Regions from separate parts of the Halomonas sp. DN3 genome, predicted to be linked through region 2. Evidence: predicted binding sites of a transcription regulator. Region 2 holds the regulator's gene; each other region holds the start of a gene.
What was found. Region 2 encodes sigma-54, which starts transcription at its own class of promoters, with help from an activator protein. Its sites were predicted from a motif close to TGGCACNNNNNTTGCTNT; they were not measured.
Positions count from the first base shown of each region.

Region 1 (6,021 bases), 1.3 Mb from region 2:
GGGCGTAGTTGAGGATGTAGCGCGACAGCGGCCCCACCTCCATGGCGTGGCCACGCCAGCGTGGCGACTTGATCCAGGAGTACTTGGCGGCCTCGTCGATCTCCTCGATCCGGGTGCGGGTGCCGACGGTGCCCTGGCCCAGCTCGTAGTGGTGCTCGGTCTCGCCGTCCCAGGGGTGCAGGCCACGGGACTCGTCGTCGTAGCGGTACCAGGAGTGGGCCACGAACTCCTGGATCTGCTCCGGGTCGGTGGGGTCCACCTCGTGGATCTCGTTCCAGTTGCCGCCGAGGATGGCGCCGCCCTTGAGCTGGTCGGTGGACTTGTCGTAATTGACCTTGGAGTAGTCGCCGTAGTCCATCACGTTGGTGGCGGACAGCCCCCCACCGTAGAGCCAGTCCTTGTAGAAGCTGGCGATGGCGATGACATCGGGGATATAGACGTTTTTAGAGAAGGCGAAGGCTTCTTCGATGCGCGCGCGCACAAAATTCAGCCGCTCCATGTTGAGCGGTGCGCCCGCCGCCAGGTCACCGTCGATGTTGATGGCACAGGGCACCCCGCCGACCATGTAGTTGGGGTGGGGATTCTTGCCGCCGAACACGGTGTGGATCTTGACGATCTCCTTTTGCATGTCCAGCGCTTCAAGATAGTGCGCCGTCGCCATCAGGTCCGCCTCTGGCGACAGCCGATAGGCGGGATTGTCCCAGTAGCCGTTCTTGAAAAGCCCGAGCTGGCCGGACTCGATAAAGGTCTTCAGGCGATTCTGGACGTCGCGAAAATAGCCCGGCGACGACAGCGGATGGTTGGGGCCGGTCAACTGCTGCAGTTGCGAGGTCGCCCGCGGGTCGGCCCGCAGCGCATTGACCGGGTTAACCCAGTCCAGCGCGTGCAGGTGGTAGAAGTGCACCACGTGATCGTGCCACTGCAGCACCTTGGCCATCATCTCGCGGATCAGGTGAGCGTTGCGCGGGATGCGGATGTCGAGTGCGTCCTCCACCGCGCGTACCGAGGCCAGCGCATGACAGCCGGTGCAGACGCCGCAGATGCGCTCGACAAAGGCCCAGGCGTCGCGCGGGTCACGGCCCTTGAGGATGACCTCGAGCCCGCGCCACATGGTGCCGGTGGACACCGCGTTGCGGATGATGTTGTTGTCATCCACGTTGACCTCGCAGCGCATATGCCCCTCGATGCGGGTCACCGGGTCGACGACGATACGCCGTCCGCTTCTGTCCAGATTGAACCCGTTAGGGGTGTTGATCTGCGTCATCAGGCTTCCTCCCTGTTGGCTGACGACTGGCGCTTGACCTGCGCCCGTTTCAAGGCGCTGACGGCGGCGTGGACCGCCACCGCACCACCCACCCCGGTGGCCACGGCGCCGCCGATCTGGTCGGCGTTGGCCTCGATGCCGAACTGGTGCACGTCCTGCAGCCGGGCGTACCAGGAGCCCTTGTCCCAGAAGCCGTCTTCGGAGCAGCCGATACAGCCGTGGCCGGCCTGGATCGGGAAGCTCACGCCTTCGTTCCAGCGGATGGTCGAACAGGCGTTGTAGGTGGTCGGGCCCTTGCAGCCCACCTTGTACAGGCAGTAGCCGCGACGGGCGCCCTCGTCATCGAAGGACTCGACGAACTGGCCGGCGTCGAAGTGCGGCCGGCGGTAGCACTTGTCGTGGATGCGCTGGGAATAGAACATCTTGGGCCGGCCGGTGCGGTCGAGCTCCGGCAGCCGGTCGAAGGTCAGCATATAGGTGATGACCCCGGTCATGACCTCGGCGATCGGCGGGCAGCCCGGCACCTTGATGATCGGCTTGTCGGTGATGACCTTGTGCACCGGGGTCGCCCGGGTGGGATTGGGGCGCGCCGCCTGGACACAGCCGTGGCTTGCACAGGAGCCCCAGGAGATCACTGCCTTGGCGTGCTCGGCGGTCTCGCGCAGCTGGTCGACGAAGGGCCGCCCACCGACGATGCAGAACATGCCGTCCTCGTTGAGCGGCGGGTTGCCCTCCACCGCCAGGATGTAGTTGCCCTTGTAGCGCTCGATGGTGTCGGCCAGGGCGGCCTCGGCCTGATGCCCCGCCGCCGCCATCAGGGTGTCGTCGTAGTCCAGCGAGATCATCGACAGCACCACGTCCTTGACCAGCGGATGGGCCGAACGGATAAACGACTCCGAGCAACAGGTGCACTCGAGCCCGTGCACCCAGATCACCGGCGTGCGCGGCTTGGTCTCCATGGCGTGGGCAATTTTGGCGGTGTAGGCCGGCCCGAGCCCCAGCGCCGCCGCCGTCAGTGAACAGAACTTCAGAAATGAGCGACGCGTGACCCCCTGTCGCCGCATCACGTCGTAGAAGGTTTCGATGGGCTCCATCGGCAACGACTCCCCTGTCGTGGTCCTGGATCTCGCCACCGGCGTGATCCCCTGATCTGGAGGCGGCCTGCCCTCGATACGGCCAAGGCCAGAAGCCGACTCGAGGCCTGCACGAGGCCTGCACGAAAAGCCATCCAGATCGCCTGTTGTTGTTTCCCTCAACTACAGGGCAAGGCCCGTGCCAGATTGCGGGGAGCACGTCTTTTCAAACACTTGGCGCGCTTGACCACCACATGGCGGTAGCGCCCTTTCCAGCGGCCTCCGTCACGCCGGCACAGAACTCGCGCTACACGGCACACTGGTGGTAGCCGGCTTTCCAGCGCGCTGCGCTGTCGCCGCCGTGGCCTACACGGCGCCAAGTGCTTGACAATAAGCTGGCAATCCGTAGAATACGGCGCCATCCAAAGGCTACGTAGCTCAGTTGGTTAGAGCACATCACTCATAATGATGGGGTCCCCTGTTCGAGTCAGGGCGTAGCCACCAGATACCGAAAGGCCCGTCGATCACCGATCGACGGGCCTTTTTGTTGTGCCTTCCAATGCGACGATTCGACACCGACGCAAACGACAGAGCGCCTGGCGGTTACCCGCCAGGCGCTCTGTCGTCGTTTCAGTCTTGCGGCAAGCGCTGCGAGCGCTGGACCTACACCAGTTCGGCCGAGTTGAAGAAAGCCGTCAGTGCGCGGGTCAGGTGTTCCACATCCTGGCTGCCAGCGGTCTCGCGGACCGAGTGCATCGCCCACTGGGGCACCCCCACGTCCAGGGTCGGCACCCCCAACTCCGTTGCGGTGATGGGGCCGATGGTGCTGCCGCAACCCATGTCCGCCCGGGTGATAAAAGTCTGCACCGGCACCTCAGCTTGCTCGCACAGATCACGGAACATCGCCGCCGTGGCGCTGTTGGTGGCGTAGCGCTGGTTGGCGTTGGTCTTGATCACCGGGCCTGCGTTGAGGCTCGGGCCGTGCTGGGCGTCGTGCTTGTCCTTGAAGTTCGGGTGCAGCGCGTGGGCGTTGTCGCAGGAGATCATCCGCGAGGACTGGATCAGGCGGATATAGCCTTCCTCGGTGCCCTCACCCACCAGGCCATTCACCCGCTTGAGCACGTCGGCGAGGAACGGACCCTGGGCGCCACAGGCGCTGGCGCTACCCACCTCTTCGTGGTCATTGGCGACCAGCACCATGCCCTGTTCGCCGTCGGCGTCGAGCATCGCCTCCAGGCCAATAAAGCACGACAGCAGGTTGTCCAGGCGGGCGCTGGCGATTAGTTCCTTGCCCACACCCACCAGCGACGGCGGCTGCAGGTCATAGAAGCCCAGCTCGAAGTCCAGCACCTTCACCCCGGTCAGACCGTGCTCCTGCTCCAGCCAAGCCAGCAGCAGGCGATCGAGGTCGTCGTCCTTGCCGCCCTGCAGCACCACCGGCGCCATCTGGGTCTGGGCATTCATCGCCTTGCCGTCGTTGGCTTCACGATCCAGGTGGATGGCCAGGCTCGGGATGATGGCGATGGCCTCGGCAACGTTGAGCAGCACGCCCTCGACCCGCCCATCGGCGTGACGGACATGCAGACGCCCGGCCAGGCCCAGGTCACGGTCGAACCAGGGCGCGAGCAGTGCCCCGCCGTAGACCTGCACGCCAAGCTGCAGCCAGCCCGCAGACGTCTGGCCGGCGTGGGTCTTCAGCCTGAGGTTGGGGCTGTCGGTATGGGCGCCGACCATGCGCAGACTGGTGACCGGCTGGCCCTTCGGCAGGTTGACGGCGATAATCGAAGAATCGTTGCGGGTCACGTAGAAGCGGTCACCGGGAACCAAATCCCAGCTATCGGTCTCCAACAGACGACGGTAGCCGGCGTCCTCGAGCCGCTGAGCCATGTTCGCGGTGGCGTGCCAAGGGCTGGGGGAACGGTGAAGAAACTCAAGCAGCCGACTGAGCCTTTTGGCGCATCCGGCATCATCCTTTGGCAAGCACTCCTGTGACATGGGCGTCCTCTGTTGCATGATAGTGTGGTTCAAGGATTGACCCTAAATGTCGCACAACGGCAAGGGTCAAGGATTGACATCAAGCTGCTACAATGCGAATCCGGTCCAAGGGACCCGCCGACCGAGTCGGTGTCAGACCGACGAGTGTACACGAATCCTGGAGTGCTTCATTGATGAGCCTGATTGAGTCTGCGGGTCGCGCCCTGGCGCTGTCCCTGCTGATCGCGGCCCCTACGGCGCTGGCTACTCCCACGCCCGGCGACGACCAGCGTCAGGCGGCCATGGAGGTGGCCGAATCACTACGCTACGGCCACTACGCGGACGTGAGGCTGGACGACCAATGGTCCAACCGCGCCTTCCAGCGTTATCTGGACGTGCTGGACGGCCAGCGTGCCTACTTCGTGCAGGACGACGTGGATGAGTTCGCTGATCTGCGTACCGGCATGGACGAGGCAATGCTCGAAGGCTCCCTGGAGCGGGCCTACGACCTCTACGAGCGCTACCACGATCGTGCCGAGGCGCGTCTTGAGTGGATGCTCGACGAGATCGACCACCTCGACATGAGCTTCAACGGCGAAGGCCGCCTCGAACTCGACCGCGAGGACGCCGCCTGGGCCGCCTCCCAGGCGAGCCTAGACGACTTGTGGCGCAAGCGCCTGGCCAACGCCGCCCTGACGCTGTCGATCAGCGGCCAGGAAGACGACGAGGTCATCGACACCCTGCGCGAGCGCTACGAGACCCAGAAGCATCGCCTCGAGCAGACCAACGCCGAGGACGTGTTCGGGCTGATCATGGCCGCTGCCACCGGTACCGTGGACCCCCACACCGAATACCTGTCGCCGCGCCAGGGCGAGTCCTTCGACATCCAGATGCGCCTCTCGCTCGAAGGCATCGGTGCCCTGCTCCAGGCCGACGGCGAGTACGTCAAGGTCGCGAGCCTGGTGCCCGGTGGCCCGGCCGAGAAGGACGGCGCGCTCAAGCCCGCCGACCGCATCATCGGCGTCGGCCAGGAAGGCGAAGACATCGTCAACGTGGTCGGCATGCGCCTGGACGACGTGGTCGAACTGATTCGTGGGCCCAAGGGCTCCGAGGTGCGCCTCGAGGTAGTGCCCGGTGAAGCCGTGGACATGACCCGCTCCACCGTGGTCGACATCACCCGTGACACCGTCAAGCTCGAGGATCAGGCGGCCAGCAGCGAGGTCATCGAGATCCAGCGCGAAGACGGCGTGCACAAGGTCGGCGTGATCGAGGTGCCCGCCTTCTATGTCGACTTCGACGCCTGGCAGGCCGGCGAGGAAAACTACCGCTCCACCACCCGTGACGTCGCCGCAGAGGTCGAGAAGCTCAAGGCCGAAGGCGTCGAGGGCATCGTGCTGGACCTGCGCAACAACGGCGGCGGCGCGCTGCAGGAAGCCAACTCGATGATCGGCCTGTTCATCGACCGCGGCCCCACCGTGCAGGTACGTGACGCCCGTGGCCGCATCAGCCTGTACGGCGACACCGACAGCGGCACCCTCTATGACGGCCCGCTGGTGGTGCTGGTCAACCGCCTGTCCGCCTCAGCCTCGGAGATCTTCGCCGGTGCCATCCAGGACTACGGTCGCGGCCTGATCGTCGGCTCCAACACCTTCGGCAAGGGCACGGTGCAGACCCTCAACGACCTGAGCTACGGCCAGATCAAGCTGACTC
Region 1 covers NZ_CP099965.1:3,023,125-3,029,145, forward strand. Annotated here, with positions in the region: gene NKF27_RS13080 (nickel-dependent hydrogenase large subunit) at 1-1,264, opposite strand, end outside; gene NKF27_RS13085 (hydrogenase small subunit) at 1,264-2,358, opposite strand; tRNA gene NKF27_RS13090 (tRNA-Met) at 2,765-2,841, shown strand; gene NKF27_RS13095 (M18 family aminopeptidase) at 3,001-4,332, opposite strand; gene NKF27_RS13100 (carboxy terminal-processing peptidase) at 4,506-6,021, shown strand, end outside.
Region 1: the regulator sigma-54 is predicted to act here: its motif matches at 2,525-2,542, upstream of NKF27_RS13085 (hydrogenase small subunit).

Region 2 (6,021 bases):
ATCCTCACCGGCGAACGCGTCGAGATCCAGCGCAACGACCAGGGACAACTGTCACTGGCGACCGCGACCGGCTCCCGCGCCTACCTCGAGCAGAAGCCATCCCCGGAAGAACCGGTGGTCAAGGGCTGGGGCCGCAAGGTGATCTACCACGTGGCCGAACGGCGCATGGAGCTGATCGACCAGGCTGAGCTGCACAAGGCCAATGACACCTTCGACGGTGCCTATCTGGAGTACTTCCTCGATCGCCGCGTGGTCCAGGCCCGCTCCAGCGCCCAGGGCGTCCAGGGCGAGCAGCGCATTCGCATGACCCTCGAGCCGGAAAGCCAAGGAAACTGATGAAGACTCTCCACGCTCGCCATCTGGCCAAGAGCTACAAGAAGCGTCGCGTCGTCCAGGACATCAGCCTGTCGATCGAGCAGGGCAGCATCGTCGGTCTGCTGGGCCCCAACGGGGCCGGCAAGACCACCTCCTTCTACATGATCGTCGGCCTGGTCAGAGCCGACGCCGGCAGCATCAGCATCGATGATCGGGACCTGAGCCGCGCGGCCATGCACCAGCGCGCGCTGGCCGGTATCGGCTACCTGCCTCAGGAGGCTTCGATCTTTCGCAAGCTGTCGGTGGCCGACAACATCATGGCGATCCTCGAGACCCGCAAGGACCTCGACCGCGAGGGCCGAGAAGCACGTCTCGAGCAGCTCCTCGAGGACTTCCACGTCAGCCATATTCGCGACAACCCCGGCATGAGCCTGTCCGGCGGGGAGCGGCGCCGGGTCGAGATCGCCCGCGCCCTGGCCACCGAGCCGGCCTTTATCCTGCTCGATGAACCCTTCGCCGGGGTCGACCCGATCTCGGTGGGCGAGATCAAGTCCATCATTCGTCAACTCAAGGCCCGCGATATCGGCGTCCTGATCACCGATCACAACGTGCGCGAGACCCTCGATATCTGCGATCGTGCCTACATCGTCGGCGACGGCCAGATCATCGCCGAGGGCAGCGCCGAGTCCATCCTCGCCAACCAGCGCGTCAAGGAGGTCTACCTGGGCGAGAACTTCCGCCTCTAGACCGCAGGGCCGCCCGACAGCCGCAGTCGCATCAAGCGGCCGCAACACTTGCCAGCATCAGCATCCAACCGCCGACCCCGAAAGGGTCGGCCTCACCTTGCACACAGGGCCTCCCTCGAAAGAAGCACCTCCCCCCCTACCAAGTTGTTCCACATCGACCTTTTCACTCCCTCCCATAGGTCAAAAAACACCAACTTGGCAAGATGCTTGCATGTCTGATGACTCGTCGTTAGGGTAAAGCCTTTCGACAACACTGGTGGATCCCGACCCATGGCCCTCAAGGCGTCACTGCAGCTGCGCATCGGTACCCAGCTGACCATGACCCCGCAACTGCAACAGGCGATCGGCCTGCTGCAGCTTTCGACCCTGGACCTGCGCCAGGAGGTCCAGCAGGCGCTGGAGGCCAACCCCATGCTCGAACTCGAGGACGAGTTCGGCGAACAGCAGACCAGGGAAGCCGTGGAAGATGACTGGGCGGATCAGATTCCCTCGGAACTCAGTGTGGACAGCGACTGGTCCGACACCTACCAGGACCTGGGCACCACCCCCGCCGGCAGTGGCGAGGCGCCGGATTTCGAGCGCCAGGCAAGCTCCCAGTCACTGCACAGCCACCTGAGCTGGCAACTGGCGATGCTCGACGTCAGCGACCAGGAGCGCCTGATCGCCGAGAGCCTGCTCGACGCGGTCAACGCCGACGGCTATCTCGAGCAGACACTGGATGACATTGCCCAGGGGCTCGAGCAAGACGGTCGTCGCCCCCCTCCCCTCGCCGAGGTGGAGGCGGTGCTGGTTCGGCTGCAACAGTTCGAACCGACCGGAGTGTTCGCCCGCGACCTGCGCGAGTGTTTGATGCTGCAACTGGATAGCCTGCCTCGCGATACCGTCCTGCTGCCCCAGGCCGGACGACTGGTACGTCAGTTTCTCGAGGCACTGGCCAGCGGCGACCGACGCCTGCTGAAGCGCCGACTAGGACTCGATGACGACCAACTCGACAGCGTCATCGAGCTGATCCGGAGCCTCGACCCACGTCCCGGCAGCCAGTTCGGTGACAGCGACAACGACTACGTCATTCCCGACCTGGTGGTACGCCACACCGAAGAGGGCTGGCGCGTTGAACTCAATCCGGATGCAATGCCCCGACTGCGCATCCAGCCCGACTACGCTGCTCTGATTCGGCGCGCAGACAAGAGCCAGGACAACCAGTTCCTCAAGGACCACCTGCAGGAGGCGCGCTGGCTGATCAAGAGTCTGTCCAGCCGCAACGACACCTTGCTGAAGGTCGGCCGGGAAATCATGGTGCGTCAGATCGACTTCCTCGAGCAGGGAGAAGCGGCCATGAAACCGTTGGTGTTGGCCGATATCGCAGACAAGGTGGAGATGCACGAGTCCACCATCTCCCGCGTGACCACCCAGAAGTTCGTGCACACGCCTCGCGGCGTGTTCGAGTTGAAGTATTTTTTCTCGAGCCAGGTCGGCCAGGATGGCGACGCCCATTCCAGTACCGCCATCCGCGCCATGATCAAATCGTTGATTCAAAAGGAACCTGCCCGCAAACCTCTGTCGGACAGCAAACTGGTGGAATTGCTGGCGGAAGACGGCGTCAATGTCGCCAGACGCACCGTGGCAAAGTACCGGGAAGCCATGAATATTCCGTCTTCCAGCGAGCGCAAGCGACTGCGCTGAGTCCTTGCGCTGCGGCGTCGCTAGCCTAGTTATCGGGAAAGCGCAAGCACTTGAAATTTCGCATGACATCTGCGTCTTTCTGCGTAGCGTCGAGGGGGTTTGCAGGATCGGAAAAAGGGTTACAATCAAGCCACCACCCGAAAGAGCAAGGAGCCTGTCATGCAAGTCAACATCACCGGCCACCACGTCGAATTGACCGATCCCCTGCGTGACTACGTACAAGAGAAGCTCACCCGTGTGGAGCGCCACTACGACAACATCACCAACGTCCAGGTGACCCTCTCGGTGGAAAAGGAACGCCAGCTGGCCGCCTGCACCCTTCACGCCGCCGGTGCCGACCTGCATGCCGAAGCGCAGGACGGCGACATGTATGCTGCTATCGACGCCCTTGCCGACAAGCTGGACCGCCAGCTGGTCAAGCACAAGGAAAAATCCCAAGCCCGCGCCCAAGGCGCCGGAATTCGCTGACTCTCATGACATTGGAAGCCATTCTCCCTCCCGAGCGCACATTGTTCGATGTCCCGGGAGGCAGCAAGAAGAGGGTGCTGGAGTTTTTCAGCACCTTCATTGCGCAGAACACCCCGAGCCTAGACAGCCAGGAGGTCTTCAGTCGGCTGATCGGACGTGAGCGCCTGGGCAGTACCGGCATCGGCAATGGCGTCGCCATTCCGCATGCCCGCAACCCCCACTGCAAGGCGCCCATCTCCGGCTTCCTCAAACTCGCGGAACCTGTCGACTTCGATGCCATCGATGGTGAGCCCGTCGATCTGGTGTTCGTGCTGCTGGTACCGGAAGAGGCCGACGACGCCCATCTCGCCCTGCTCGGCCAGGTCGCCGGCGTCATGAACGACGCCGACACACGTCACCGTCTGCGCCACGCCAGCTCCCAGCGCGAGCTTCACGAGCGCCTGCAGGAAGCCATCCGCCAGCAGGCGCCAGGGGACGACACTCCCTCCTGATCGCGGCCTTGCCTAGGCCATCAGCAATGGACGCCTGCCCAAGGAGACAGGACATGCAGCTCGTGATCATCAGTGGTCGCTCCGGCTCGGGAAAGTCCGTGGCCCTTCAGGCCCTGGAGGACCTGGGGTTCTACGCCATCGACAACCTTCCCGCGACCTTGCTGGGCGCCCTGGTGGACGAGCTGGAAAACGGTCATTCCCGCCGTATCGCCGTCAGCGTCGACGCCCGCAACCTGCCTGAGGCGCTGGAACGCTTCCCCGCCCAGCTGGCGTCCCTCAAGCAGAGTCCGATCGACTGCCAGGTGGTCTACCTGACCAGTGATGCGCGAATTCTGCTCGAGCGTTATTCCCACACGCGGCGCCGTCACCCCCTGACCCGTGATAGCGACATGACCCTGGCGGAGGCCATCGAGTCCGAACAGAAGGCCCTTTCGGGTATTCGAGACCTGGCCGATCTGGTCATCGACAGCTCTCGCCTGTCGGTGCACGAACTGCGTTCGCGCATCGCCGAACAGGTCGCCGATCACCGCAGCGGCCAGTTGAGCCTGACCGTGGAGTCCTTCGGCTTCAAGCGAGGCGTGCCGCCGGATGCAGACATCGTGTTCGATGCCCGCTGTCTGCCCAACCCCTACTGGGAACCATCGCTGCGTGATGCCAATGGCTGCGATCCCAGCGTCATCGACTTCCTCGAACGCTATCAGGACGTCGCCGACATGAAGCGCGACATTCTCGCCTGGGTGCGCACCTGGCTACCGCGCTATCAGCAAAGCCAGCGCAGCTACCTCACCGTGGCGGTGGGCTGCACCGGAGGACAGCATCGTTCGGTCTACCTGGCCGAGGGAATCGCCTCGGCCCTGGCCGACCAGCATCCCCGCGTCCGTCTACGCCACCGCGAACTCGGCCAGCAACGCCGACTGGACAGCGGAGGACTCTAGGCGTGGCCCGACGCACCCTGACCCTGACCAATCGTCGTGGCCTGCATGCACGCGCCGCGACACGCCTGGTCACCTGCTGCCAACCCTTTGACGCCACCGTCACCGTCCACCATGGCAGCCGCTCGGGTGACGCCGCCAACATCATGTCGCTGCTGATGCTGGCCGCCCCCTGCGGTACGGAGCTGACCCTGGAGGCCGAAGGCAAGGACGCGGACGCGGTGCTGGACGCTCTGGAGGCACTGTTCGACGCACGCTTCGACGAAGACGCCTGACGTCTTCCCTCTCCTTGTTTTGACCGCCACCCCCTGCCTGCCAAGGACGCCATGCAACTGATCCAGACCGGCAAGTACACCGAGGTCCACTACGAGCCGGACCAGGACGCCTTCATCAAGACCTTCACGCCCAAGACCAGCGATCGCTGGCGCTACCGCCTGGGCATCCGGCGCTACCCCGGCCACAATTTTCGCTATGTCGCCGGCCGACTGGAGCGACTGGGTATCGCCACACCGAAAATCCTGTCGGCAGAGCGCTATCGTCTGGTCACCGCCAACGTGCACGGCATCGCGCTCAAACAGCTGGTCCTCGACTCTCCGGAACTGCAGAACCGCTACCTGGACATTCTCGAAGCCTTGTACCGTGACCGTATCCACTGTCGTGGCCTGCACACCGAGAACTTCCTGGTCGTCGACGGAGAGGTGATCGCCATCGATCTGGATGCCTACAAGGCGCCGCGGGTCTTCACCTATCCGCGCCGAGAGTTCATCGACTGCCTGAGTCGCTCGCTGAAAAACGACGAGGCGTTCCTGTTCGAGCGCTTTCTCGAACGTGTCGACGCCCAGCATCCCTGAGGAAAGCACCGCTCCTCCTTGTGCCCTCGCCTGCCCCGCGCTACCCCGGTTTTCCGGGTACGAGCGCTGGCGTTGGCGACGGTAGCAGCAGCAGTGGTAAACTTTTAACTCGTCACTCAGTTTACCACCAAGCGTCCTTCAGGAGCCGACATGACCTCTCCGGTGTGGCATCCCTACGCCCATCTCAAGACCCAGGCCCCTGCCCCCCGGGTAGTCGGCGGCCAGGGCACCCGCTTTACCCTGGACAGCGGCGAATCATTGCTCGACGCGACCTGCTCCTGGTGGTGCATGATCCACGGCTACGGACATCCACGGCTGGTCAAGGCGATTCAGGAGCAGGCTGCCACGCTGTGTCACGTGATGCTTGGAGGACTAACCCACGATCCCGCCGACCAGCTCGCCCGGGAACTGGTTCGCGTCACGCCAGAGGGCCTCAACCACGTGTTCTTCTCCGACAGCGGCTCGGTGGGCATGGAGGTGGCGATGAAGATGGCGGTGCAGTACCACCATCTGCGCGGCCGCCCCAACAAGCACC
Region 2 covers NZ_CP099965.1:1,718,373-1,724,393, reverse strand. Annotated here, with positions in the region: gene lptA (lipopolysaccharide transport periplasmic protein LptA) at 1-336, shown strand, start outside; gene lptB (LPS export ABC transporter ATP-binding protein) at 336-1,061, shown strand; gene NKF27_RS07625 (RNA polymerase factor sigma-54) at 1,332-2,744, shown strand; gene raiA (ribosome-associated translation inhibitor RaiA) at 2,904-3,212, shown strand; gene ptsN (PTS IIA-like nitrogen regulatory protein PtsN) at 3,218-3,703, shown strand; gene rapZ (RNase adapter RapZ) at 3,757-4,638, shown strand; gene NKF27_RS07605 (HPr family phosphocarrier protein) at 4,641-4,910, shown strand; gene NKF27_RS07600 (hypothetical protein) at 4,962-5,486, shown strand; gene bioA (adenosylmethionine--8-amino-7-oxononanoate transaminase) at 5,637-6,021, shown strand, end outside.

Region 3 (6,021 bases), 2.2 Mb from region 2:
CACTGTCCAGGTCGGAATGGGCGGTCATCACGATGACCGGCAGGTCCGGGTGCACCTGGCGCACCTTGGCCATCAGATCGAGTCCGTCGATGCCTGGCATGCGGATATCGGTGACCAGCACGTCGGGCGGCTCGGCCAGCAGTCGATCGAGGATACCGTCGGCCCGCTCGACCGCCTCGACCTCAAGGTCCGGCTGCGCCAGGGCGCGCTCGAGCACCCAGCGTATGGCCCGGTCGTCGTCGACGATCATTACACGAGCGGTATCAGTCATGACTCATCTCCAGGGGAATCAACAGACGGAATTCGGTACGTCCGGGCTCGGACTCGCATTCGATCAGCCCTTCGTGCTGGTGCAACACCGACTGGGCGATCGACAGCCCCAGGCCACTGCCCTCGGCACGACCGGACACCATCGGATAGAACAGGGTCTCGCGTAGCGTCTCGGGGACGCCCGGGCCGTTGTCGATCACGCTGACGTCGCAGACCAGACGATGGCGCTGGGCGCCCAGGGTGAACTGGCGGCGCGCGCGGGTCCTCAGGGTCATCACCGGGTTCGGTGTCTCGGACTCGACCAGCGCCTGGACGGCGTTGCGGGCCACATTGAGCACCGCCTGAATCAACTGGGCTTCGTCGCCGGTCAGCTCCGGCAGGCTGGGATCATAGTCGCGCTCGATGCTGACTTTCGGCTGCTCGACCAATAGCAGCGCGCGCACACGTTCCAGTACCCGGTGGATGTTCAGTGGCTCTCGTCGACTCACCCGGTTCGGCCCGAGCATGGAATCGACCAGATCCCGGAGTCGATCCACCTCTTCGATGATGATCCGGGTGTACTCCTTGAGCGCCGGCGTCTGCTCCAGGTCACGCTCGAGCAGTTGCGCCGCGCCACGAATACCCCCCAGGGGGTTCTTGACCTCGTGAGCCAATCCCCGCGCCAGCACCTTCATGGTTTCCTGGCGCGACTGCAGCGCTTCCTCGCGGGAAATTCGCAACAGCCGATCCCGCGGCTCCATCTCCAGCAGCAGCTCGTCGGGCGACAGCGGCGTCACGGTGTAGTCCACCGTCAGCGGCTCTCCGCCGGCGAGGACCAGCCGCGCCTCCCGCTGGGTATAGGGATGCTGTCCATCCCGGGCACGTATCAGCACCTCGGCGATATCATCCTCGCCGCTGAGCCAGTCTGTCAGCGCCACGCCGGCAACCCGACTGGCGCTGACCGCCAGCAGGGTCTCGGCCGCCGGGTTCATCCAGGTCGGTCGCAGCTCACCGTCGAGCAGCATGACCGCAGTTGTGAGGTGTTCGATGATGCCAGGCGTCATGGGTCCATCCTGATGGGGCGAAGCGCCCGCTCGATAGAGGCCGCCACGAAGCCAAGCCGGCATTCCATGATGGCGGTTCAGGTCTCGGCCTCGAGCAGGCGTCAGACAACAACATTCAAAGCAAGAAGCGGGCCAGCCTTGGTGCCTGTGGCACACTCCCGCCGCGCAAGCGCCAGCACGGTGCTCGTGTCGAGGAAGCGGGTCACCGCCGGCGCACTTGCGCACCATTTTAGTGCACCAACCTGGTGCAGGGCAGTCTCGTCTGGATCATTGTCCGCACAAGGCCCGGAGATCGCGGACTAGGGCGGCGCAGGACGAAGGGGGTTGGCGGGAAGCAGGCGGCTGGCACGCTGCACATGGATGACGATGTCGGCACTGCGTTGACGCACCTCTCCCGACGGGGCCAGCACCACCAGTCCCAGGCGATGCTCACCACGCTCCAGATTGGTGAGCCACAGAGGACCGCTGCCGCTGACGCTGGTGGCCAGCACGCCGTCGACCTCCAAGCCGAGACGGTCCCCCGTTGCCGGCGGGGGACTGATTGCGGCCAGCACCTTGAGCCGTCCCCCGACTCCAGTGGGCAACACGCTGTCATCCGCCGGGGAGGCGATGGCCAGGACATCGTGGGGCTGGAAGACATCGGCGTCGCCATCTGGACCTGGAACGGAAGGCGCCGCAGGCCTGGAGGGCGATGCCACATCCAGCGCGGGGGCGCTGGACAACGGCGGCGGATCCAGTTCACGGGCGCCGGCCGAGGGCGTGTCGCTGTAGCGCACGACGCCGTCGGCACCGACGCTGCGATAGATCGTACTCGCGGGCACCGCCTCGGCCACGATCAATGCCAGCCCGGACGATACCAGCAAGGCAATCGCCACCAGCAACAACCGTATCAGCGGCGCAGTTTCGCCCTCGCCCGACACCCGGCCTGCCCTGCCCGTCCATCCCTGCATCATCGTGATTGCCTTCAGCGACCGTCCCCTGAAGAGGATGACGGCCGCCACGACCCGCGCCAAGGGGATCCCTTGCCCAGGCGCAAGGCCCGCGCAAAAAAATCGGCCCCGCGATGATCGCGGGGCCGACGGAACGCACGAGGCGCTGTGCCGATCAGCAGCTGTAGTACATGTCGAACTCGATCGGGTGGGTCGTCATGCGCAGACGCTCGACGTCCTCGTTCTTCAGCTCGATGTAGGCATCGATCATGTCATCGGTGAAGACGCCGCCTTCGGTCAGGAAGCTGCGACCCTCGTCGAGGGCTGCCAGCGCCTGGTCGAGGCTCTCGGCCACGGTCGGGATGGCCTTGCCTTCTTCCGGCGGCAGGTCATAGAGGTTCTTGTCCATGGCGTCGCCAGGATGAATCTTGTTCTTGATGCCGTCGATGCCGGCCATCAGCATCGCCGCGAAGCACAGGTAGGGGTTGGCGGTCGGGTCGGGGAAACGCGCCTCGACACGCTTGCCCTTCGGGCTTGCGGTGTACGGGATACGGATGGACGCAGAACGGTTGCGGGCGCTGTAGGCCAGCATGACCGGCGCTTCGAAGCCCGGCACCAGACGCTTGTAGGAGTTGGTAGAAGCGTTGGTGAAGGCGTTCAGGGCGCGGGCGTGCTTGATGATGCCGCCGATGTAGTACAGCGCCATTTCGGACAGACCCGCGTACTCGTCACCGGCAAACTGGTTCTGACCGTCCTTCCAGAACGACTGGTGGACGTGCATGCCGCTACCGTTGTCGCCGACCAGCGGCTTGGGCATGAAGGTGGCGGTCTTGCCGTAGGCGTGAGCCACATTGTGGATCACGTACTTCATTTCTTGAACTTCGTCGGCCTTCTTGACCAGGGTGTTGAAGGCAACACCGATCTCGTTCTGGCCGGCGTTGGACACCTCGTGGTGGTGCACCTCGACCTTCTGGCCGATGGCCTCGAGGGTGTTGCACATGGCACCGCGCATGTCATGGAAGCTGTCCACCGGCGGAACCGGGAAGTAGCCGCCCTTGACCCGCGGACGGTGACCCAGGTTGCCACCTTCGACGGCGCGGTCGGTGGACCAGGCACCCTCTTCGGAGCTGATCTTGTACATGGCGCCTTCGATATCGGCCTTCCAGTGCACCTCGTCGAAGATGAAGAACTCGGGCTCGGGGCCGAAGAAGGCGGTGTCGCCCAGGCCAGAGGACTGCAGGTAGGCCTCGGCGCGCTTGGCGATGGAGCGCGGATCACGCTCGTAGCCCTGCATGGTGGCCGGCTCGATGATGTCGCAGCGCAGGATCAGGGTGGCGTCTTCGGTGAAGGGGTCGAGGAAGCCGGTGCCGTCCTCCGGACGCAGGATCATGTCGGACTCGTTGATGCCCTTCCAGCCGTTGATGGAGGAGCCATCGAACATCTGGCCATTCTCGAAGAACTCTTCGTCGACCTCAGCGGCCGGAATGGTGACGTGCTGCTCTTTGCCGCGGGTATCGGTGAAGCGCAGGTCAACCCACTTCACATCATGTTCGTTGATCAGGGCGAGGGTCTTGTCTGACATGTGGTCCTCCAGAGTGGAACTTGTCTCGTGACTCGAGCGTTGCGCAACGGCGCCAATCCCATGTCACCGGTTTGAAACGGGGGATGATCCAGGGAACAAAAGGGGTACCGGGATCCTTTGTAGCACGCTCCCGGGACACTGCCCATGGCAACGTGCGCGACACGATGACACTGCCAACCACAATGCAGATTGCGTGCCAGCATTGCACCAGCATCGACCAGAAAAACTCCAACACATTGTTTCATAGGTTATTTATCAAACCGCTTCGGTTGCGCCAGCTTAGGGCACAAAGGGATGCAGACTTTAGCAGACGCCACTTAATGCACCACAAAAGTGCAATAAATACAGAAACGCACCACTTTGGAACTTTGTGACAGGAGCTATAAACTCTGCCGGGGCGATCGCGAGGTGTCAGTGGGCGCTGGAACCTTTCGCAACGCAAAGATACACTTTATTACGTTCGACTCCGACCGCCTCCCCTGCCGGCCGGCGTCACCCTCCTCGGAGTGTCGTCGTGAAAATCAGCTTGATCATTGATGCCCGCCTTACCGGCAAGGAATTGCCTCGCCGGCTCGCGGAAGCACGCCAGCAGGTCGCCCTCTTCCAGGGAAGCGGCGAGATCCTCGTCATCGACGATGGCGATATGGCGCCACCTCTACTGGGCGAACTGGGCGAACAGAACACCGTCGGCTATCGTCAGGTGCGTAGTCGGCCCGCCCCCATGGGGCGTCGCCTCAACCTGGCCGCCTCCCACAGCAATGGACACATGCTCGGCTTCTGCCTCGGCCCCCTGGATACCCACTGGGTCGAGCGAATGATGGCAGCCGCCTGCGATGATTCTCGCCCGGTGGTGCGTCCCGCGCGTCCCTGTCCGCTGTCGCTGTTCAGCCTGCTGCGACGGACTCCGACCCGAGCCCTGGGCGTCGAACGCACCTGGTTCGATCGACTGGGAGGCTTCGACCCGTCGCTGGACCTGAGCGCGGTGGAGGACCTCGCCACTCGCCTCAAGGCCTGTCGCGCCAAGATGGTCGTACAGCGCGCCTGAGCGTCAGATCGCCCTTTCTGCCGATTTCGCCTACTTTTTTCGCCTCGCAGGTGCTTGATAGTTCAGCATCTTGAGGATCGATGCCGAGATTGGCGCCAACAAGGCTGGTCGTTGTCATCGCCCAGGCCCTATAATGCTGCCCCACTTTTTCCAGCAGGATCCCGTCGTGATCGAGAATCTTCGCAACATCGCCATCATCGCTCACGTCGACCACGGCAAAACCACCCTGGTCGACAAGCTGTTGAGTCAGTCTGGCACTCTGGACCGCAAGGCCGAGGGTCAGGAGCGCATCATGGACTCCAATGACCAGGAGAAGGAACGCGGTATCACCATCCTGGCGAAGAACACGGCGATCCGCTGGAACTCCCCCGAGGGACAGGACTACCACATCAACATCGTCGACACCCCTGGACACGCCGACTTCGGCGGCGAGGTCGAGCGCGTGATGTCGATGGTGGACTCGGTACTGCTGCTGGTCGACGCCGTCGACGGCCCCATGCCGCAGACCCGCTTCGTCACCCAGAAGGCCTTCGATCAGGGCCTCAAGCCGATCGTGGTGGTCAACAAGATCGATCGCCCCGGCGCACGCCCGGACTGGGTCATCGACCAGATCTTCGATCTGTTCGACAACCTCGGCGCCAGCGACGAGCAGCTCGACTTTCCGATCATCTACTGCTCCGCCCTCAACGGCATCGCCGGCCCCGAGCCTGACCAGCTGTCCGACGACATGACGCCGATGTTCCAGTCCATCGTCGACATCGTCGAGCCGCCCAAGGTCGAACTCGACGGCCCGCTGCAGATGCAGATCTCGGCACTCGACTACTCCAGCTACGTCGGCGTCATCGGCCTTGGCCGCATCACCCGCGGCGCCATCTCGCCCAACCAGCAGGTGGTGGTCATCAACAAGGAAGGCCAGACCCGCAAGGGCAAGGTCGGCCAGGTCATGACCCACCTGGGTCTCGAGCGGGTACAGACCGAGCAGGCCACCGCCGGGGACATCGTCTGCATCACCGGCATCGACGACCTGGCGATCTCCGACACCATCTGTGATCCGGCCGCCGTCGAGGCACTGCCGGCACTGACCGTCGACGAGCCCACCGTGTCCATGACCTTCCAGGTCAACGACTCACCGTTTGCCGGCAAGGACGGCAA
Region 3 covers NZ_CP099965.1:4,385,357-4,391,377, forward strand. Annotated here, with positions in the region: gene ntrC (nitrogen regulation protein NR(I)) at 1-271, opposite strand, end outside; gene glnL (nitrogen regulation protein NR(II)) at 264-1,313, opposite strand; gene NKF27_RS19000 (DUF4124 domain-containing protein) at 1,613-2,266, opposite strand; gene glnA (glutamate--ammonia ligase) at 2,418-3,824, opposite strand; gene NKF27_RS19010 (glycosyltransferase family A protein) at 4,339-4,869, shown strand; gene typA (translational GTPase TypA) at 5,036-6,021, shown strand, end outside.
Region 3: the regulator sigma-54 is predicted to act here: its motif matches at 4,006-4,023, upstream of glnA (glutamate--ammonia ligase).

Region 4 (6,021 bases), 1.3 Mb from region 2:
GCCGAACAGCGTCCACTTGACGCCCTTGCGGGTACTTTGCTCGTCGCTGCCGAGGCGCGCCGAGATAGCATCGGCCAGCAATTCGAGCAGGCCCGAGCGTGACAGCGCCACGGCGAAGGCGCCGATCATCACGTAGGTCAGGCCGACCTGGGCGCCGACCAGCAGGTTGTCATTGAAGGCGCCGATGGCGTCGTTCATCGACAGTCCGGCGTGCAGCGCGCCTAGCATGGCGGCGCTGATCAGGGCGATGGCCACGGGGATACGCAGCAGGCACAGCACGATCATGCTGAGGATCGTCAACACCGCCGCGTTGATGTGGTAGCCGACGGCCAGGGTCGAGGCGTAGATCAGGGCGCACAGAGCAATGGTCGGCAGTGCGCGGGTGCGGGCAAAACGGTTTGCCTTGGGAGAAGGGTCGGTAAGGGCGGTCTCTTGCATGGGGTCTCCGGCTCGTCATGAGCCACGTGTCCAGGGGGCGTGAGAGTGCCGGCGAGCGTGGCGTTACCGCGGAGGGCTGGTCCTCTTCTAGGGGAGGTTGAAGCCTGACGGCCGTTCGCTAGCGGGCGAATGATACCCCAAACCTGGGCCGTGGCCCGCACTGGTCTCGATAGTTGCCTCGATAGCTGTCTCGATAGTCGCCGCCATGGTGGCAAGGGGGGAAAGGAGGAAAGGAAGAAAGCAAAGACGCGGCTACGCTGCCTTCCATTAAAAACGCCGCCCCGGAAGGGGCGGCGTGAATCGCCAGGACGCGTCGGCGAAAAGCGGGGCGCTGAATCGCTGTCTCTCAAGCCATCGCTCAGGCGGGTACCGCCTGGGCGGCGCCAGAGGAAGTCGGTACTGCAGGCATGGACGGTGGCAGAGTCGCCATCAGCGCGCGCTCCAGGTCCATGGCCTTGCACTTGTAGGCGGTGCAGTTGGCGCAGTGAACGCTGTCGCCGTCGTCTTGACCAACAGGCAGCGTGAAGCGGGAGTGGCCACAGATGGTGCAGCTCAGGTCCAGGGCGACGGTGATCATGCGACTCGCTCTCCCTTGGTGTGCTGCTGCTCGATCAAGGCATCGTGCTCACGTCGCATGGCCATCATCAGGCTGCGAGACTTGTTGAGAAAGCGCAGGCGGTCCGGCGTCTGCTGTTCTTCCCAGGCGCCCAGGGTGGCATGAAACTCACCGCACTCGGTGCAGTTCAGCTCTTCCCAGTCATTGGGCTGAGCCGTTACAGGTCCCGGTGTGCTGGCCAGGTCGTGGCCACAGCGGGTACAGGAAATCGGGTAGTACACGGGTCGCCCTCCTTGGCGCATGACGTGCCGTCGTTCGTTCCGTTGTGGAAGCGAGGCTGCGTATGGCCCTCCTGGCCGAGCCTCAACGGTACGAAAGGTTCTCATCACCAGGCTTGATATGCAAGTATTGTATAGGTTTTCGGTCGCCGGAAGCGTATCGGCATTTCGCCGTCATTACCGTCTTTCCGAGCAGCGCCCATATCATGACGTCAAAAGATGACGCTTTGATGATCGGAGTGGCGAAAGCTGTCGTAAAACTTTTTCTTGTACATTACTTGTTCTTGATCTAATTTTTGTACATGAACTGCGTCGTCCTGGTTGAACAGCCCCGACAGAGAGGTTCCCGGGAGGCGTGCAGTGGCGACGCGACATCTCGGAGCAATCACCGCAAGGAGGCGAGAGCATGAAAAAAGCAATGTCTGCCGCAACGTCGTTCCTGCCGAGCTGCGTGCTCGGCGTAGCGCTGCTCGCTGGCGGGGTGGCCGAAGCGGATCAGCAGCAACAGCAGGATCCCTCACGCAATCTGCTCGAAGTCGCCCAGGCCGACGGACGCTTCTCGACACTGCTTGATGCTGTCGAGAAGGCTGGCCTCGACGAGCCGCTAGAGGGAGATGAAACCTATACGCTCTTTGCTCCAACGAACGAAGCCTTCGGTACCCTGCAGCCAGGACAGCTCGACGAGTGGATGAGCGACGACAAGGCCTCCCACCGACGTCTGGTCGAGGTCATTTCCTACCACATGGTGGAAGGAGAAGTGTCACTGGAGGAGTCATCCGAGGTGACCACCCTGCAGGGAACCGACATGGCCATCGACGCCCAGGAAGGCTCGGCAAGTGTAGGCAATGCCGCCGTGGTGGAGTCCGACGTCAAGGCCAGCAATGGGGTGATCCACGTGGTGGACAGCGTGCTGATCCCTGAATAACCGATGCTGATTAACTGACGCCAGTGCAGCATCTGCTGCACTGGTCGCCAGAGGCCGGGCACGAGTTCCCCCGGTCACTGTTTCGATAGATCCCTGTCCCGTTTGGCCGCCCGTCGAGGGCGGTTTTTTTGTGTCGGGCTGTGGATGCAATAAGCAGTGGCTAGTGCTGGCTGACTTATGAGGACTGCTCGGGATCTCGCTGCCAGTAGCGGCGGGTCAGGCGCACCAGCAGTACCAGGGTGAGGGCTGCATACAATGCCGCCATTGCGTCGTCGGCGACGATGCCGAGTCCCCCGCCAATACCTTCGATCTCGCGTACCGGAGACAGCTTGGAGATATCGAACAGGCGAAACAGTAGATAGCCCAGCGGCAGGATGATGCGTCGTCGGTAGCGCGAGAAGGCCAGCACCGCGATGGGTAGGGCCACCCATTCGTCGAGCACGATCTGGGGCAGGTCGCCGCCGCCCAGCCACAGCGAAGCGAAGTGGCAGACGGGAACGGCCAGCACGAGGAGCGTCAGGGTAACGGCCAGGCGCGTGCCGAGCGGTAGCCGGAACAGCCACCAGGCGACCGGTAGTCCGATCAGGGAGCCGACCGTCCCCGGTGCCCAGGGGGAATAGCCCAGGCCGAAGCCGGTGGCGATCCAGATCAACAGGTCCTGCATGGAATCTCTCCTGGAAGACGGTAGGCAGGGCAAGGCCGGGCAGAGCCTGCGTAATATAAAGGGCAGCGTATCAGCCGGCCATCGGCGCTGCCGGGTGATCGCCAGGGCTGGCGGAGGTCGGGCCGGTGGCCGCGACTTCCCCGGCGGGAACAACGTCCACTTCCACCTCGAGGCGCTGGCGCCCACCACCGGTCACCACGCCCTTGAGCGGCGCCACGTCCTCGTAGTCGCGGCCCCAGCCAAGCAACAGGTGTCGTTCGCCGGCGCGCACACCGTTGGTGGGGTCGAAGTCGAGCCAACCCCAGCCGGGTATCAGCACGGAGAACCAGGCGTGGGAGGCGTCGGCGCCCATCAGTCGAGGCTGTCCTGGAGGCGGTCGAGTCTCGAGATAGCCGCTGACGTAGCGCGCGGCCAGACCCACCGAGCGCAGGGTGGCGATGGCCAGGTGGGAGAAGTCCTGACACACCCCACGGCGATGCTGGAGCACCTGGGACGGTGTCGTCTCCAGGTCGCTGAACTCGCTGTCGTAGCGGAATTCCTCATGGATGCGACGGTTCAACCGCTCCACGCAGTCCACCAGATCGCCACCAGCGGGAAAACAGTCTTCGGCCCAGGCGGCGAGCAGCGGGCGGCGCTCGATATAGGCGGAGTTTTCAAGAAACGGCTGTGCTTCGCGGAAACCTGGCTGGCGGCAGTCTGCCAACAGCTCTCGACACCGCTCCCAGCTAATGATGGCCTGCGGCGGTGTGGCGCGAGGCGAGGTCATGACCTGCGCCTCCAGCGTGACCTCGAGCTGGGTATGGGGGGTGTCGACCGCGAACAGCGCGATATGGTTGCCGAAGGCGTCCTGTCGGCTCTGGCGTAGCGACTCGCCCGGCGAGATCGACAATTGCGCCCAGGCAACCTGCTGGTAGGCCATTTCACGGGGCATCAGGCAGGCCTCGTTCTCGCTGAGTGTCACGATCTCGCTGTAGTGGTAGCGCGTGGTGTGGCGAAGTCGATAGATCATCTGCCGGATCCCGCCGTGACACCCCTGCCAAGGCTGGCCAGACGGCACCGCCTGGCGCCGCTGTCTTGAGCAGGGCAGGACAGCGGTGCGTGTGAGCAGGGGAGGGCGGAACGAGAAGAGGCAGGCATGGGACGCGAGGAGGCTCCTGGGTGTCGGCGAATGTTGCAGAAGGTGACGATATCCCCCCCGAACCGTGGCGACAAGATGTACCCGACTCCTGCCTGTCTCTCAAGCCCGAAAGGAGGGCGTCGTCAGCAGCAGGTGCCATCGACCGGCTTCTGCAAGGGCTGCCGAGGGCTACCGCCCGCGCTTGCCGGGGGTCGCCATGGTTGCACCAGATCGGTGCTCGCTGCCCCTTCTTGCTGGCTCGTGGGGCACTGCCGGTCCGCAAAAGTGATCGCTTTTTGTCCAAATTGCTCAATTGCGCCAGCCCATTCGGCGAGAAGGCTCGGCGCTGCGGCCTATTCTCGGCGGTCTGGTACAGGGCTTGCTATACAGCAAGGAGGGACCCGGTGCGGTCGAGGGCGGGGGCGCCATCGTCGTGGTCGGGTCGCCGGATGCCGAAAACAATCGAGGGTGTGCCGATGAGCCATGTGGATTGGCAGCAGTACGACTGCGCAGGGTTCTATGACGAACTGGTGGCGACGCCCGGGATGCCGCGGGAGGCGGCCAAGATGCTGTGTGACGTGCTCGCGGGCTTTGCCCCTGACGAGCTGGAAGAGCGCAAGAACGCAGCAGAGATCGCCATTCGCACCATGGGGATCACCTTCACGGTGTATTCCGAGGGCAGCATGATCGACCGCGCCTGGCCTTTTGACATCGTGCCTCGCATCATCCCCGCCGACGAGTGGCGACGCACCGAGGCAGGCCTCAAGCAGCGTGTCGAGGCGCTCAACCTGTTCATCGACGACCTGTACCACGACCAGAAGGTCGTCAAGGATGGCGTGCTGCCGGCGGCGGTGCTCGAGCAATCCGTCAACTTTCGCCCCCAGTGTGTAGGGATCGATCCGCCCCACGGGGTCTGGGCGCATATCTGCGGCTCCGATCTGGTGCGTGGTGGCGACGGCACCGTCTACGTGCTGGAGGACAACCTGCGGATACCGTCCGGGGTGTCCTACATGCTCGAGAATCGCAACGTGACCAAGCGCGTGCTGCCGGAGCTGTTCGCCTCGGGCAAGATTCATCCGGTGGACGACTATGTGCCCCAGCTTTACGACATGCTGGCGGGCATGTCGCCACGCCATTGGGACGATCCCCAGGTGGTGGTGCTGACCCCGGGTATCTACAACTCGGCCTACTACGAGCACGCCTACCTGGCCCAGCAGATGGGCGTGCAGCTGGTCGAGGGGCCGGATCTGCTGGTCGATGACGACGACGTGGTCTACATGCGCACCGTCCAGGGGCTGACCCGTGTGGACGTGATCTACCGCCGCGTCGACGACGCCTTCCTCGACCCGGAGGCGTTTCGCAAGGACTCGGTACTGGGCGTACCCGGATTGATGCGGGCCTGGCGCAGCGGCAAGGTGGCGCTGGCCAACGCCCCGGGGGCCGGTGTCGCCGATGACAAGGTGGTCTACGCCTTCGTGCCGAAACTGATCAAGTACTACCTGGATCAGGAGGCACTGCTGCCCAATGTGCCGAGCTACCTGTGCATGCTCGAGGAAGACCGCCGCTATGTGCTGGAGCACCTGCATGAACTGGTGGTAAAGCCCGCCAACGAGTCCGGCGGCTACGGCATGCTGATGGGCCCCCAGGCCTCCCAGGCCGAGCGTGATGCCTTCGCCAGGCTGATCCAGGAGAACCCACGCAACTACATGGCTCAGCCCATGCTGAACCTGTCCACCACCCCCACGCTGTTCGATGGCCGGCCCGAGCCGCGCCACGTCGATTTGCGCCCCTTCATCCTGTCGGGCCAGGACGGCGCCTACGTCACCACCGGTGGCTTGACCCGTGTGGCCCTGGTCAAGGGCTCGCTGGTGGTCAACTCGTCCCAAGGGGGCGGCAGCAAGGACACCTGGATCGTCGAGACGGGGGAGGACTGAGACCATGCTGATGCTTTCCAGAGTCGCCGAAAACCTGTACTGGATGGCCCGCTACATCGAGCGTGCCGAAGATACCGCCCGCCTGATCAACGTCTCCAGTCACCTGATG
Region 4 covers NZ_CP099965.1:377,062-383,082, forward strand. Annotated here, with positions in the region: gene NKF27_RS01715 (Na+/H+ antiporter family protein) at 1-315, opposite strand, end outside; gene NKF27_RS01720 (hypothetical protein) at 797-1,015, opposite strand; gene NKF27_RS01725 (hypothetical protein) at 1,012-1,275, opposite strand; gene NKF27_RS01730 (fasciclin domain-containing protein) at 1,679-2,197, shown strand; gene NKF27_RS01735 (phosphatidylglycerophosphatase A) at 2,373-2,861, opposite strand; gene NKF27_RS01740 (transglutaminase family protein) at 2,932-3,870, opposite strand; gene NKF27_RS01745 (circularly permuted type 2 ATP-grasp protein) at 4,455-5,912, shown strand; gene NKF27_RS01750 (alpha-E domain-containing protein) at 5,917-6,021, shown strand, end outside.
Region 4: the regulator sigma-54 is predicted to act here: its motif matches at 4,347-4,364, upstream of NKF27_RS01745 (circularly permuted type 2 ATP-grasp protein).